Regions from separate parts of the Desulfitobacterium chlororespirans DSM 11544 genome, predicted to be linked through region 2. Evidence: riboswitches for the same ligand, from Rfam matches in the RefSeq annotation. Region 2 holds a riboswitch; each other region holds the start of a gene.

Region 1 (5,018 bases), on a different contig from region 2:
GGTCTCTTCATTGATTATTTCCTGGGCTTTGCCTACTGAAAAACGCCCGTTTTTCTCCAAGATTCCCACCTGCCCTTCCAGCATCATGGCCTGATCGGGATTATGGGTGGTCATGATGATGGCATAACCCCGTCCCGCCAATTCCTTAATCATCCGGACAGTCCTTAATTGGTTGCCAAAATCCAGGGCTGAAGTGGGTTCGTCCAGCATAATGATTTGCGGCTCCTGCACAATCACCCGGGCAATGGTGGCCTGCTGCCGCTCCCCTCCGCTCACATCGGTGTATGGCCGCTGAGCCAGATGAGAAATCCCCATGGCCGCAATGGCCGCATCCGCTTTGGCGAAGTCTTCCCGGCCCGGCATGCGGAAGGTGCTGATATAAGGAGCACGGCCCATCACCACAAAATCGCGTATGGAATAACCATAGGCCGGGTTATGGATCTGGGGAACATAACCGATATAGCGGGCTATGGCTTTGCGGTTCATTTTCGGCAAAGGTATCCCTTCGATGCGGATATTGCCCCGATCCAAAGTATTAAACCCGGCGATACAGTTCAGCAGCGTCGATTTGCCGGCACCGTTAGGCCCGATAATGGACAGTATCTGCCCCGGGGAGATCGTAAAGTTAACATCTTTCAACACAGTCTTGCCGCTGGGGTAAGCGAAGGCTGCCTGATTGACTTCCAATAAGCTGTTCATTTTATTTTCATCCTCTGCTTAAATAATAGCCAACCGTAAAGAGGTGCACCGATGAATCCGGTGAGAATGCTCAGGGGAATTTCACCGCTGGTCACAGTGCGGGCAACCGTATCGACCACCAGCATAAATGAGGCTCCCACGAAGATGGATAAGGGAATGACCCGGGTATTATCCGGCCCAACCAGCATCCGGCAGAGATGGGGAACAACCAGGCCAATCCAGCCTACAGTACCGCTGATGCATACCGCACAAGCCGTAGTGACGGTGGAACAAACAATGGCCAAGCCGCGGATCACCCTGATATTAATCCCTAATGAACCGGCCTCTTCATCTCCCAGAGAGAGAATATTGATGCGCCACCGTACGGCTATCAATAAGGCCATGCTGATCAGCATCGCCGGCACAATCATCATGACGTCACTCATGGAGGTGGTGGCCAGGCTGCCCATTTGCCAGAAGACGATCTCCGGCAGCTGGGTTTCCGGGTCTGCCACATATTTCAGCAATCCCAGAGCGGAGCTCATAAAGCCGGCGACAATAATTCCCGCCAGCACCAGAATTAAGTTGGAGCTGTTTCTCAGCAACTTGGGAATGGTTGTGGTAATGGCTACGGCCAGCAGCCCGCCCAGGAGGGCACAGATCTGGATTCCCCCCGCATCCAGGCCGTTTAAGATGGCCATGGCCGCTCCCACACAAGCGCCGGAAGACACCCCCAAAAGATCGGGGGAGACCAGGGGATTTTTGAATATTCCCTGATAGGTTGTCCCGGAAATGGCAAGACCGGCTCCCACTAATAAAGCGGCGAAAACCCGGGGCAACCGCACCTGAAAGACCACATCCGCCATGGCGTCGGTCCAGGTCTGCTGCAAATCCCAAAAAGCGGAAAGCAGTATTTTCACCACATCAATTATGGACAATTCATAACGGCCCAGGCAAAGAGCGGTCAGGCTTAAGGCAACGGTCAAAACACCGGTCCCCAGGATGGCACCCAGCTGCCAGGGCTGATTATTGGTTCGCTTTAATTCGATGATCAGCACCCCACATCAAATAGCTTTCAAAAACGTATTTGTCTTATCCTGTTCCGGTGATTCCCTTTTAACTTCACAAGACAACATCTCAAAATAGTTCCGGTCAAAGCGCAGCAGACCATCATCCCGCATCTTGCCCAGCTCTTTGGACATGGCACTGCGGTTTAAACAAAGAAAATCCGCCAATTCCTGTCTGGAAAAACGGATAGTGAAGCTGTTTTCTCCCTTTTCCTGAACACAGTAAGAGAAAAAAGCCAGCAATTTTCCCCTGATACTCCGTTGTGATAAACATTTGAGTTTGCGGCTCTGAGTGACTGCCTCCGCCGCAATAATTTTCAGGAGATTTTCCAGCATCTTGCCGCGAATACTGCAGCTTTTATTGCAGTTGGTATAGATGGTTCCGCAATTCAGCAATAGAATCTCCGACGGTTCCGCCGCGACAAAGGAGGTGAGATAGCTGGGCCTTTGGGCACAGACACAGCTGCCGGCCATGGTATCCCCCCGGTGCAGTTCCGCCAGAATGCTCCTGTTCCCGAAGGCATCATCATCCTCGATATACACCCTTCCCTGCAGAATAACACCCATGGAAACAGCGGGCTGACCCGCCTCAAAAACCTTTTCACCCTTTTTGTACCTCTGGACCCTGGTCAGCAGGCATTTGCCAATCTCCTGGAGCTCATCATCGGAAAAGTGACTCAGAAATTCCACCGAACGCATTGCGGAAAGACAGTCTGCCATCCTTTTTCCCCCTTCTCTCGTCTAAGGCCTCTACGGAACCCTTGGCCAGCAAAAGCAAAAACAACAGCAAAAGCGCACTTTCGCTCACAATCGAAAATGCGCCTAAAATCCCATCATTCTGGGTCTTTGCACCTTTCTTTCCTGCCGTATCCTGAACAGGATGCCGCATTTACGGGAGGCCGGTACATTTCTATGCCGACCCTGTGAGCCTTTGCTCAGATCGCCCCAGCATAGCATGGCTTTAGCGGGAAACGATTCGAAAGATTCCACTATTCTGTTGGGTTTCTATGCAATGGATTATGACACAACCACTCATAACATAAATAATTACAACAGGAATGATTATAAAGCTAACAAACTCAACACAATTTTCTCTGATATAAGCAAGTATAACACAACTCCCTGTCCATGTCGGTTGCATTTCCAACAGACTTATAGCAAATACCCCTTCATCGCTAAATATATTGCTGAATATATTTAAAGATGAAGGGGTATTGAGAGCTAATCCTTCTCTCTTTTAAGGAACTCTTTCATCTGCTGTTCGCTTTCGGCAGATAAGGCATCCTTCAGATAATGCCGGGTTGGCGTTTGTTGTGCCTGATAAGCCTCGATGACCTGTTTATTGGCCATTATGACTTCTTCCTTCAAGTCTCGGGCGGATAATAAGGCACATCCTGCCCCTCTGATAATGATCTGCTGCAGGCCATCGGAGGTAGCCACGGTGATCTTATACTTTTTCTGATGATCATAAGCAAATCTTTCAATATATTGATCCGCGGTTTGCGCTTCTTTGGTATAGACCATCAGGATATTATGATAATCGATGGCTTCCTCAGGATGCCCCTGAACACGATAAGCATCGAAGACGACGATAATCCGGCACTTGCGAATCCCCTGATAATTGCTGAGGATATCAAGAAGCCTTATCCTGGCTCCATCCATATTATCCTGAGCAAGCTCTTTCAGTTCCGGCCAGTCAAAGATAATATTATAGCCGTCCACGAGCAGATATTCTGCTTGGCTTTCTTTAGGTTTGTTTAAATCAGCAGGTGGTCTATAATAGCTTTCCGCAGCTTTTTTCCGTTTCTGCCAAAGGGATTTTTTGCCTTGGTTGGCATAATAGGTCTGGTTGAGGATCCTGTCGATCTCCTCGGGGTCGATCCACCTTTCCTCGGCATAGGGTATCTGAAGATGAGATTCTGCTTCTATGAATTCACTCTCTTTGGCGAAACAGCTCTCCACATGCATATGTTCCTTGACTTGATACCAGGGGACCAAAAAGCCGGAACCCTGGGCACAAAATACGGAATCGGCAGGATTATCCACATCCCTTTCCGGGTCGTACCCAGCCATGGCTATGACCTCATCGGGATTATGGCAGGGTTCATAGCCCTTCAGACTGCAAAAAAGCCTGCCCAGACCTTTGCTGTAAGCCATGACCTCCTGCTGATAGTTTCTCATCGTTGCCACGGGAGCACTTCCAGTAAGGGTTGCCCGCTCCCCTTCGATCTGGGCAAGCTGGCAAGTTCCATGCATTTTTTCCACATCGTTCATGGCCCGCCCCACCATTTTTTCCGGCAATTCCAGCTGGAAAGCATAATAAGGCTCCAGGAGCATGGACTCCGCTTCCATTAAACCCTGACGCACCGCGCGATAGGTGGCCTCTCTGAAGTCACCGCCCTCGGTATGCTTGGTATGGGCCCGGCCTGACACTAAGGTGATTTTTAGATCGGTAATCGGTGACCCTGTGAGAACTCCCTTATGAACTTTTTCTTCCAGATGAGATAAAACGAGTCTTTGCCAGCTTTTGCTTAAGCTATCCTCGCTGCATTCCGACCCGAACTGAAGGCCGCTTCCCCGCTCCCCCGGCTCCATTAATAGGTGGACCTCCGCATAATGCCGCAAGGGTTCAAAATGCCCTACTCCTTCCACGGCATTACCAATGGTTTCTTTATAAACAATCCTCCCTGATCCGAAGGACACCTCCAGGCCAAACCGGCTCCGGATCAGGCTTTGCAGGATTTCCAGCTGGACCTCGCCCATCATCTGCACCTGGATCTCCCTGAGTTCCTCATCCCAGACCACCTGCAAGCCTGGGTCTTCTTCCTCCAGCTGACGCAGCTTAGGCATCATCACCTGGGGATCACAGCCTTCCGGAAGGATCATTTGATAAGCCAATACGGGTTCCAAGAGAGGGGCATGGGCGGCGGCCTCCGTGCCTAAGCCTTCTCCCGGTTTGGTTAGGGTAAGCCCTGTTACCGCACAGACCGAACCTGCTTCCACTTCATTGACTGCCTCGAATTTTTTCCCGGAATAGATGCGAATCTGGTTAACCTTTTCTTCCCATACTCCATTGCTTAAACTCTCCCTTACCTTGAGCCTTCCGCCGGTGATCTTCAGATAGGTAAGGCGATTGCCCTGTTCGTCCCTGCCTATTTTGAATACTTTAGCCCCAAAGCTTTCCGGATAGGCCGGCAGGTGAGCATAATCCACAATACCCTGGAGCAATTCCTCGACACCCTCCAGCTTTAAAGCGGAACCGAAAAAGCAGGG
Region 2 (5,018 bases):
TGCGGGCCATGTATATCATGGGAGAAGATCCTGTGCTGACCGATGCCGACGCCAATCATGTGCGCAAAGGCCTGGGGGCTCTGGATTTCCTGGTTGTTCAGAACATCTTTATGTCTGAGACTGCCGAACTGGCCGATGTCATTTTGCCGGGGGCCAGCTTTGCGGAAAAGGACGGCACGTTCACGAATACCGAGCGCCGGGTGCAACGGGTTAATCGGGCGATTAAGCCGATCGCCAATACGAAGGCCGACTGGGAAATCATTTGCGAGCTTGCCAACCGGATGGGTTACCCGATGACTTACCCATCGCCCGCAGAGATTATGCTGGAAGTTGCCTCGCTGGCACCGCAGTTTGCCGGCATTACCTATGAGCGTCTGGGCAAAAAAGGTCTGCAATGGCCGGTTCCCCATGCCGAACATCTGGGCACAAAGTTCCTGCATGCAGGGAAATTTACCCGCGGTAAAGGCGTGTTCATGGTGATTGAGCATCAACTGCCGGATGAGCTGCCTGATGAAGAGTACCCATTCCTGCTGACCACGGGCCGCAAGCTGCAGCATTATAACATCTCCACCCGTTTTTCGGCGGCGCTGGATGAGCATGCCCCCGAAGAATTGGCTGAGCTTAATCCTAAGGACGCCCGGCGATTGGGGATTCAGGATGGAGAGAAAATCAAGGTAGTTTCCCGCCGCGGCGAAGTAGTAACCAAGGTTTGGGTAACCAAACGAGTTCCGCCGGGAGTGCTCTTTATGACCCTGCACTACAGGGAGTCACCGACCAATGTCTTAACCAACGGAGCGTATGATAAAGTAACCAAGACCTACGAATATAAGGTCTGTGGTGTGCGTGTGGAAGCTCTGAAGTAATTTAAGCAATAAAGAAAACTCGCTTCAGGTGGAGTTTCAACTCTATCTGAAGCGTAGTTGACTTATCCGCGGAGTGGATAAGAATAGGAGAGTGTCTGGCTATATCCAGTATATAGCGTGGGGCACTCTCGTTTTGTTACAAAAAAAGGCAGCAATGGCTAAAACCTTCTAAAGCTCTACCCTAGGCATGTTTTCTCTATCTATGTTACAATATAAGACAAAAGTTTAAACGTTGATAGAGACAAGGGAGATATATGATATGGGTGCTGATTATGGACAAACCCTTCTGCCGATGACCGGGATTATTCTGGCCGGTGGGAAAAGTTCCCGCATGGGTTGCAACAAGGCTTTTATTGAATGGGATGGGGCACCGCTCATCGAACACAGCTTAGCTGTCTTCAATGCGGTTTTTGCGGAAGTGATGATTAGCAGCAATCATCCGGAGCTTTACGCTAACTATGGAGTAAAGGTGATCAAGGATAACTATCCGGATCATGGGCCGTTAGGTGGATTGGAAGCATGCTTGCGAGAAGCCCGCTATGATTATGCCTTTTTTGCTGCTTGCGATATGCCTTTTTTGAATACAGAGGTGATTCGATTTATGGCTGGGGAAATTGAAGGAGAGGATATTTTAGTTCCCGAGATTGATGGTGGAGTTCACCCTCTGCATGCTTTTTACCACAAAAATTGCCTCCCTTTGCTTGCCGAGAGCTTAAAGGCAAAGCATCTTAAACTGACAAAGCTTGTTCAGCAATACAGCAGAGTGCGTTATATAAGGGAAAAGGATTTCCGAGATTTTCCCGCAATGCATCTTTTTTTAAGCAATATGAATACGCCTCAAGAGTGCCTGGAGCTGCGGCAACATAATAGTCAGAGTAATTAATGCTGTAAAAAGAACATTCTTTATTATTTTTAATGGAAAAAATGTTATTTATCTGGAATATATTAAGAAATATTAATAAGGATTAAGAAATATTATTCCTTTGAACCTCTTTTTGCAATCTCCAAAATGGTGTATACTACAAGTAGTACATTCTTCTATAATTTTTTTTAAATATGGTATGATGAGCAAATAGAATATGTTTATGTGCTCCGAAACTGGAAACCTAAAGTGAGCTATGGTTTGCCAGTCGTGCATTCTGCACCGGGTATTATTGGAAACAGTAATGCCTCCCATTTGGAAAGGAGTCTGTAGGGTATGCGGGAGCTCCGCGGTTTTACAGACCGTGGGGCTTATTTATTTTGTGGAATAATGAACGTGAAGGTGAGGGGAATCTATGCAAGATCAATATCGGCGCCAGATCGAATACCTGAGGATTTCCATTACAGATCGCTGCAATTTACGATGTAAATATTGCATGCCCGCTGAAGGAGTTCAATGGATTCCTCATGAGCGCATCTTAACCTATGAGGAAATACTGCGTGTCATGCGGATTAGCACTACCTTAGGCTTTAGACGGTTCCGCATCACCGGCGGGGAACCCTTAATTAGGTCCGGAGTCCTGGAATTTTTGCAGAATGCCTCGCAAATTCCAGGAGTGGAAGATTTGATGCTGACCACCAATGGGATACTTCTTGCGGACATGGCAGAAGATCTGAAAAAGGCGGGAGTTAATCGGGTCAATATAAGCCTGGATACGTTCAATGAAGATAGGTTCCGGGAACTTACCCGTGGTGGGGATATTAAGAAAGTCTTTCAGGGAATACACCGCTCTCTCGAAGTAGGGCTGCATCCGGTTAAGCTTAATGTGGTGGTTGTTCGTGATTTCAATAGCCATGAGCTGCCCCGTTTTATGGAATTAGCTCGTGACTATCCGCTTCATGTTCGCTTTATCGAATTGATGCCGATCGGAATCAGCTCGGATAAGCGCAGTGATTTTGTATCTATCGATGAGATGAAAGCAATACTGGGTTTAGAGGGCCTTAAAGCCACTCACGATATTCAAGGGGGAGGTCCTGCAGAATATATCACTTCAGAGGGCTTTAAGGGCAGTGTGGGCTTTATCAGCGCTATCAGCAAACATTTCTGCAGCACTTGCAATCGAATTCGCCTGACTCCCGACGGGAAGCTGCGCCTGTGCTTGCACAGTTCCAAAGAAGTGGATTTTCGTGAAGTGCTTCGCTCCAACAAGAGTGATAATGAAGTCAGGGATGTTTTTGCCCAAGCGATTTGGAATAAGCCGGCTGAACATCATATGAATGATCAGGCTTGGCAGGATCAACGGATTATGTCCCAGATTGGAGGATAATTATGGAACTGACACATTTTGATGAAGAAGGCCGGGCACGTATGGTGGATGTCTCAGATAAGGCGGAGACGACCCGAGTGGCTACTGCCCGGGGTAGAGTAGAAATGCAGGCGGAGACTTTGGAGAGGATTCGCTCAGGACAGATTGCCAAAGGGGATGTGTTGGCGGTGGCCCAGGTCGCGGGAATCATGGCAGCCAAACAAACTTCAAATCTGATTCCCATGTGTCACCCTCTGGCTATTACAGGGGCAAAGCTGAATTTCGAAATTGTTCCTCCCGGAACCATAGAAATCGAAGGAATTGTCAAAGTCACGGGTAAAACCGGGGTTGAGATGGAAGCTCTTACGGCTGTCAGTGTTGCTGCCTTAACTATTTACGATATGTGCAAGGCTATTGACAAGACCATGGTCATCGGCGATATCCGGCTTATGGAGAAAACCGGCGGCAAGAGCGGGCACTTTATTCGTGAAGACCACTTAAAGGGCATAATTTAAAGGGATAAATTCGAATTAATTTGAAGCGAATTAGGAGGAACGATAATGGCGAAGATTATCGCAGTCTGTACAAGTGAGAAAAAAGGGATGCGGAAAAAAAATGTAGGGGAGGGAGTGCTGAAGGTTAATTTTGGTATCGAAGGAGATGCTCATGGCGGGGATTGGCATCGTCAGGTAAGCTTGCTGGCGATGGAAAGCATCAAGAAGATGCAGGATATGGGGCTTGATGTGGGACCGGGAGATTTTGCCGAGAATTTAACCACCGAAGGAATCGATCTGGTTAGTCTGCCCTTGGGCACAAAATTAAAGATTGGTGAAACCGGCGTGGGCGAAGTGACACAGATCGGTAAAGAATGTCACACCCGATGTGCTATTTATTATCAAGCGGGAGACTGTGTTATGCCCAAGGAAGGGATCTTCATCCGTGTTCTGGACGGCGGCCCTATAAGTGTGGGAGATAGTGTTGAGGTGATGGAGTAATGTTGAGAGTTGGAGTTATAACCGCCAGTGATAAAGGATCTCAGGGGCAAAGAGAGGATCTTTCCGGTGCTGTTCTCAAGGAACTGGTGAAAGAGATTGACGGTGAGGTTGTTCTCTATACCATTCTTCCGGATGATCGGGAACTTTTGGCCCAAACGATGAAAAAGTGGGCTGATGAAGAGGGCTTAGACCTTATTCTGACCACAGGTGGCACAGGTTTCTCCCTGCGTGATGTCACCCCGGAGGCGACGATTGCTATTGCGGATCGTATGGTCCCTGGGATTGCTGAAGTGATGCGTTATGAAAGCTACAAAATTACTCCGAAGGCTATGTTGAGCCGGGCAGTAGCGGCCTTGCGCAAGCAGACTTTAATCATCAATATGCCGGGTTCGCCTAAGGCCTGTAAGGAGTGTTGGGCAGCTCTTGTCCCTGCTTTGCCCCATGGAATTCAGATCCTCAAAGGCGAGGCCAGCGAGTGTGCTGCGCCTGTTCATCAATAGGCATCTTCAGCGTATTTTTTAGGTTTTTTAGATTCAATTTAATATAAAATTTTTTTTGCTTGTCACTCCTGTCCTTTTCCTGCGTACTCTATAGTAAGGGAAAGTGGAAATGGGGTGACATTGTTTTGAAGGCGATTGCTTTTATTGATTATGAAAATATATGGACTGGACTCTTTGAACAAGGTTATGAATTAACTCCGGAAATCCTTATGGAATCCATTCAACTGTATGCTAAACAAAATGACTATGTTCTATCTGCTATTTATCTCTATGCTAATTTCGATCGGGAAGAATTCTGGCGTGCCCAGACTTCCTTTGAGAAGATTCATGTATATACACGCCATGTTTACGGAAAGAACAATTTTGCCAGTACAGGATTAAGGCGGAATGCGGCGGATGTGGAGCTCATATTGGAAGCGCAGGAGATCTTGC
Region 3 (5,018 bases), on a different contig from region 2:
GGCGGGCAAAGCGGAACTCCAGATCGGCCCAGCGCATGGGCTTGGGAAAATGCAGTCCGGTGATCAGATCGGTGCAAAGCTTGGGTAATAATTGCAAAGTAGACTGGCCCAGCTCAAATTTCCGGGCATAGACATAGGACACGCCGTTTAATTCCTGAACGAAAAGATCCTTGGGCTCCACCCCTTGCCCCCGGGCAAACCCTTGAGCAGCCTTGGTAGGGTTCCCCTCCGCATCATAAGCCGCTTTGACGGCAGGCCCTTTGACCTCTGCTGTAAAATCCGTTTGTTTTTCGGCCAGGCCTTGAATAAGCACGGCAAAACGCCGGGGTGTAGTGTAAACTTTCAGGTCTTGATAATCCAGACGCAGATCCTGACAGTGTTTTTGGGCTTGCTCACGAAGTTGGTTCAGCACTCCCGGGGCAAATTTCGCCGGGATCTCTTCTGTGCCAATCTCTAAGAGAAAATCCTTAGCCATCTTATTCGGCCTCCTTTCCGGACTGTTCTTTGAGTAAGGGGTAGCCTAAGCGTTCACGTTGCTCTACATAGGCCTGAGCGCAAAGACGGGCCAAATTGCGGACCCGGGCGATATAGCCCGTTCGCTCGGTCACACTGATGGCTCCGCGGGCATCGAGAAGGTTGAAGGTATGGGAGCATTTCAGGACATAGTCATAAGCAGGAAGGACCAATCCTTTCTCCACGATCCGAATGGCTTCCTTCTCATACATTTCAAACCAGGTTTGCAGGGCTTCTACATCGGCGGCTTCAAAATTGTAATGAGAATAATCGATTTCGTTTTGGAGGTAGATATCGCCGTAAGTGATATCTCCTACATACTCAATATCATAGACACTCTCTTTGTTTTGAATATACATGGCCAAACGCTCGAGACCATAAGTGATCTCGGCACAGACCGGTTTGCAGTCAATCCCCCCGCATTGTTGAAAGTAGGTGAACTGAGTAACTTCCATGCCATCCAGCCAAACTTCCCAACCTAACCCCCAGGCCCCCAGAGTCGGAGACTCCCAGTTGTCTTCCACAAAGCGAATATCATGCTCTTTGGGATTAACGCCTAAACGCTCCAGACTTTGCAGATAGAGCTCCTGAATATTATCCGGCGAAGGCTTAATAATGACTTGGTATTGGAAATAATGCTGTAAACGGTTGGGGTTTTCCCCATAGCGTCCATCCGTAGGACGACGGGAAGGCTCGATATAAGCCACTTTCCATGGTTCAGGCCCCAGGGCACGTAAAAAGGTGTTGGGATTAAAGGTTCCGGCGCCTTTTTCCATATCATAAGGCTGAGCAATGATGCACCCTTGTTCTCCCCAAAATTGATTCAGGGAAAGGATCATGTCCTGAAATTTCATGGTTAACCTCCCTATTTTTTACTACCTAATCTCTTGAGCTACCACATTAAAGAAAACTTGGCTAGGTGAAGGCGGCTGCCTGGTTGCCTTTATGCTTCCTGTAAAGCAAAAAACTCCCGCCCCGTAGCTTTCGCTACAGGGACGAGAGTATCCTTCCCGCGGTTCCACCCTGCTTGATCTCCATATAAGCCACCTGGTTCCCAAACTCCTGAAAAGGCAGCTTTCAAGGAAATCCTCCTTCTTTAAAACGTGCTCCAAGTGCCCTGATCCGCTTACCCGTCTGGTTTCCACCCTGCCAAACTCTCTTAAGGGATACCCGAATCTTCCTCTCATCATCGCACCATAGGATTCAATTTGGAAATAATTATAGTATGATTTGGTTCTTTTGTCAAACTAAGCTATCCTAATCCCATGCTCTTTTTCAATCATAGTCAGCACTGAAGCAAGTCCCTTCGCCTGGGAGTAGTAGATCTTCTTATTATATTTTCTGGCCACATCTTTGGCATCCCACATGCTGGAATGGGAACAGACCATTTGCACGATAATCACACAATCTGTGTCCTTGATGAGATTTTCCAGTACCTTTTTGTTGTTTTTTTTGGGTACGCCGTCGTGGAAGCGCAGTTCGATATTTTTCAGCTTGCCCATGGATTTGCTGTGCCGCTCAAAATTATATCCGCCTATGATCGCTAACTTCATTTTACCAAACTCCTTCCTGTAAAGTCTGGATACTCGATTTCTTTTCATTGCTCGTCTCAGCCTCATTGTATTGAAACTCATCACAAGGTTCAGAAAGCAGGATAACTTCGAAGTTTCCGCCATACCGGCGATATTTATGCTGGAAGTTATAAAAACAACGGGGACAACTTGTCACGATCTTCTTTATTTTCAACTCATGCCAAGCCGTAATATTTCTTTGGCTTATTAAATCTGAAAGCTCTCCATAGCCCAATTGGCAGGCTTTATCCCCACAACACCACTGATCTTTACCCAGAACGGCAAAATCGATTTTTCTATCCCTAAGCAACTGCATACAGACCATGTTCCATTCCCATTTTGATCTGTCAGCAAAGGAATTACATCCGGGAAAAAACAAATATTCGGCATCAGGTCTTTCTGCAAAAGTCGGTATCCCCAACATTTTTATACAATTTAGTCCCATCGTTGACCAACCTTCTTTCTCCGTGTTTGCGGACTCCAATCCAACCGCCCTTTAAAACGCTAAAAGGCTCCACTTTAACGAAAGTGGAACCTCTATTAAACCCAACATATTGGGAATCCACCTCCTTTTCAAACGTGAAGGCATAGCCATTTCTGGATATACCCCGAGGGCATACAGCCCTGGCCGACCAACCATGGATGACTCTTTAGGTTGTTCCGGCTCGGAGATCATTATGAAATTTTTCTCAATTATTATTTTCATTATATATTGAGTTTAGTTATGTTTCAATAGGTTTTGATCATATTGATTTTAATCATTAAAAACACTGCTGCAGATATAAAGCAATGATGAGAGGGAGAGCATCCCGATTTTCCCGACACACAGAAACCAGCTTTACCTTGGGATGGCATCTTATCCGGTCTGTCCAGCCGCTGCTGGCCTGCTTGAGCACGCCAAGAATCGGAACCGGACCTTCTATGGCCGCTAAGATCTCCTGCTGAAAGACAAGAGCTTCCCGCTCCAGACTGCCGCATTCATCCATCACGATAAGCCGGGCCTGGTTTCCGGCACAGCGAACGAGCTCTGCCCCATACCCATCGAACCGCTCCGTAAAGACTTGGGGGGGACTATTTTCACAAAAATGAACCACACTGTTTTCTTCCTGATAGACTTTCTCTCCCGAGGCCGCAGCCAGATAAAGCCGCCGGTTGGGAGAACCTCTGTCCGGGCCAAAGTAGGTTCTGAATCCTGCGTAGGTTACGTTGCAAAGAGCCAGTGCCTTATCGACGATAGTACTTTTGCCCACTTGGATCTCACCGGTCAAAAAGATGTGCATTTACAGCCTCCCTTCGATTTCAAATATTCCTACAGCCTTTTGGCGCGGCAGATAGAAGGGAAAATCTTCTTTGCCTGTTTCCACAAGACGTTCCGATAGAAAATCTTCCAAATCTCCGGGGTTGATATCATGGGATTGAGTCCTGATAAAGTCCCGGGCATCTTCCTCCGACCGGAAGGGCTGGCCAAATTCAAAAGCCGTTTCGGTAAGGGAATAAGGTATGCCCTTGCTGTTCAAATTTTCCTCTACCTCTTCAGACGTGTTTTTCTGGAATTTCCGATACTTTTCCGGATAGAGCTCTGTCTGGCTCTTTCTGCCCACCACAGCGATAAGTCTTTTACAGCGGGGCAAGAATTGTTCCAACTCACGACTGCCGAAAAAACTGATAAAGATAACATCCCACCGCTCCTCGATGGCGTTGCAATCCATCAGCACAGGGGTGATATTTCTGATCTTTTCAGCCTGAATCCTTTGTCTAAGCATCTCAATGGCATAGGGATGACTGTCGATGCAGGTAATGCGGTCAATGTATTTGCTCAGTTGTGAATCCACCAGTCCTATTCCGCAGCCAATATCACATAAAGAAGAGTACTCAGCCACTTTAGGGCCTACCAACTCAGCAATATTCTTGAAAAAACCGGTATACCTTTCCGCGTCCTGATACCATCTCACCGTATTTTCATTCCATTCGAAATTCATCCTGCTCCCCCTTGCTTATTTTTTTATCGTCACCTTCTGTCCCGCGGAATATATCTTCACTTTCTCGGCCCCGGCTACGATTCGAAAAGCCCGGGCATTATCTTTAACCATAAAGCCTGAAAGCTCTTGAAGCCCATGCTCAAAAAGTACAGGAGCCAACGGGGTCCCCGGGCCAACCAACGTGATCCGTCGGGCGTTCCTTGACAATTCCAGGAGCCTGGGCAGCGTCTTATCCACTACCGAAGCGCAAGTGATATAGACATAGTCACACTCCGGCAGAATAAACTCACTGGCCGGCAGGGGATAGTCCCCTTCCTCCGGACTCCATTCCAGAATAGAAAGATCGCAGATCGGCTCCAGAAGGCTTTCCAAATGGGGGAAGTGACCCACTACTCCAACCTTTTTACCTTTCACTTCATTCTGGGACATGATAAAGGGGTCGTTCATACGGTCCTCGACCCTTTTGGCATCCGGGAAGACGACACCATGTTCTCTTGCTACTTGAGGATTGTTGTAATAGGCGTTGATGGCCGCCAAACCGATGGAAGCTTCAACATAATTCCAGGACTTGACGCAGCCGGCTGCTACCCGCAATGGCAGGCCTAACAAGTTTTGGGTGAGCATGGGCATTCTTGTTTCAAAGGGGCGATTGGGGCCCAGACCCACTCCGTTCCCGCTGCGAATCACCGAATGGGTCGTTCCGCAGACCAGCTCATCCACCAAAAAATCTTCAGGAATCCCGTTGAGCATGGCGTCATAGATTTCCCACATCTTCCGCACCTCTTTTCCTCATTGTTCCATCCTTATAGTTATTGTTCACTCCTTATTCAATGACCGCCCAATCCGGCAGCTGGTCAATCATCTCTCCCAAGCGCAGACGGTTTCTCAATTCCCCCAGGACATTATCCAGTTTTTCGATGGTTTTTAGGCTGGCTCTTTCTTCCTCTGTTGTATG

The links. A riboswitch is a leader RNA that binds a small molecule or an ion and turns the genes downstream of it on or off. The one in region 2 is predicted to bind molybdenum cofactor.
Region 1: it holds a riboswitch for molybdenum cofactor, as region 2 does, so the genes downstream of both, BUA14_RS13230 (Crp/Fnr family transcriptional regulator) here and moaA (GTP 3',8-cyclase MoaA) in region 2, are expected to answer to the same signal.
Region 3: it holds a riboswitch for molybdenum cofactor, as region 2 does, so the genes downstream of both, BUA14_RS22955 (heterodisulfide reductase-related iron-sulfur binding cluster) here and moaA (GTP 3',8-cyclase MoaA) in region 2, are expected to answer to the same signal.

The regions. Positions count from the first base shown of each region.
Region 1 covers NZ_FRDN01000008.1:120,342-125,359, reverse strand. Annotated here, with positions in the region: gene BUA14_RS13240 (ABC transporter ATP-binding protein) at 1-699, opposite strand, end outside; gene BUA14_RS13235 (FecCD family ABC transporter permease) at 696-1,736, opposite strand; gene BUA14_RS13230 (Crp/Fnr family transcriptional regulator) at 1,743-2,465, opposite strand; molybdenum cofactor riboswitch at 2,583-2,739, opposite strand; gene BUA14_RS13225 (translation factor GTPase family protein) at 2,967-5,018, opposite strand, start outside.
Region 2 covers NZ_FRDN01000005.1:413,691-418,708, forward strand. Annotated here, with positions in the region: gene fdhF (formate dehydrogenase subunit alpha) at 1-863, shown strand, start outside; gene mobA (molybdenum cofactor guanylyltransferase) at 1,123-1,746, shown strand; molybdenum cofactor riboswitch at 1,942-2,068, shown strand; gene moaA (GTP 3',8-cyclase MoaA) at 2,141-3,112, shown strand; gene moaC (cyclic pyranopterin monophosphate synthase MoaC) at 3,115-3,606, shown strand; gene BUA14_RS07845 (MOSC domain-containing protein) at 3,652-4,086, shown strand; gene BUA14_RS07850 (MogA/MoaB family molybdenum cofactor biosynthesis protein) at 4,086-4,586, shown strand; gene BUA14_RS07855 (NYN domain-containing protein) at 4,712-5,018, shown strand, end outside.
Region 3 covers NZ_FRDN01000016.1:152,752-157,769, reverse strand. Annotated here, with positions in the region: gene glyS (glycine--tRNA ligase subunit beta) at 1-475, opposite strand, end outside; gene glyQ (glycine--tRNA ligase subunit alpha) at 477-1,367, opposite strand; gene BUA14_RS28160 (hypothetical protein) at 1,457-1,594, opposite strand; gene BUA14_RS22960 (DUF2325 domain-containing protein) at 1,761-2,066, opposite strand; gene BUA14_RS22955 (heterodisulfide reductase-related iron-sulfur binding cluster) at 2,068-2,508, opposite strand; molybdenum cofactor riboswitch at 2,635-2,767, opposite strand; gene BUA14_RS22950 (nucleoside-triphosphatase) at 2,846-3,364, opposite strand; gene BUA14_RS22945 (class I SAM-dependent methyltransferase) at 3,365-4,063, opposite strand; gene BUA14_RS22940 (DUF364 domain-containing protein) at 4,079-4,834, opposite strand; gene BUA14_RS22935 (ATP-binding cassette domain-containing protein) at 4,887-5,018, opposite strand, start outside.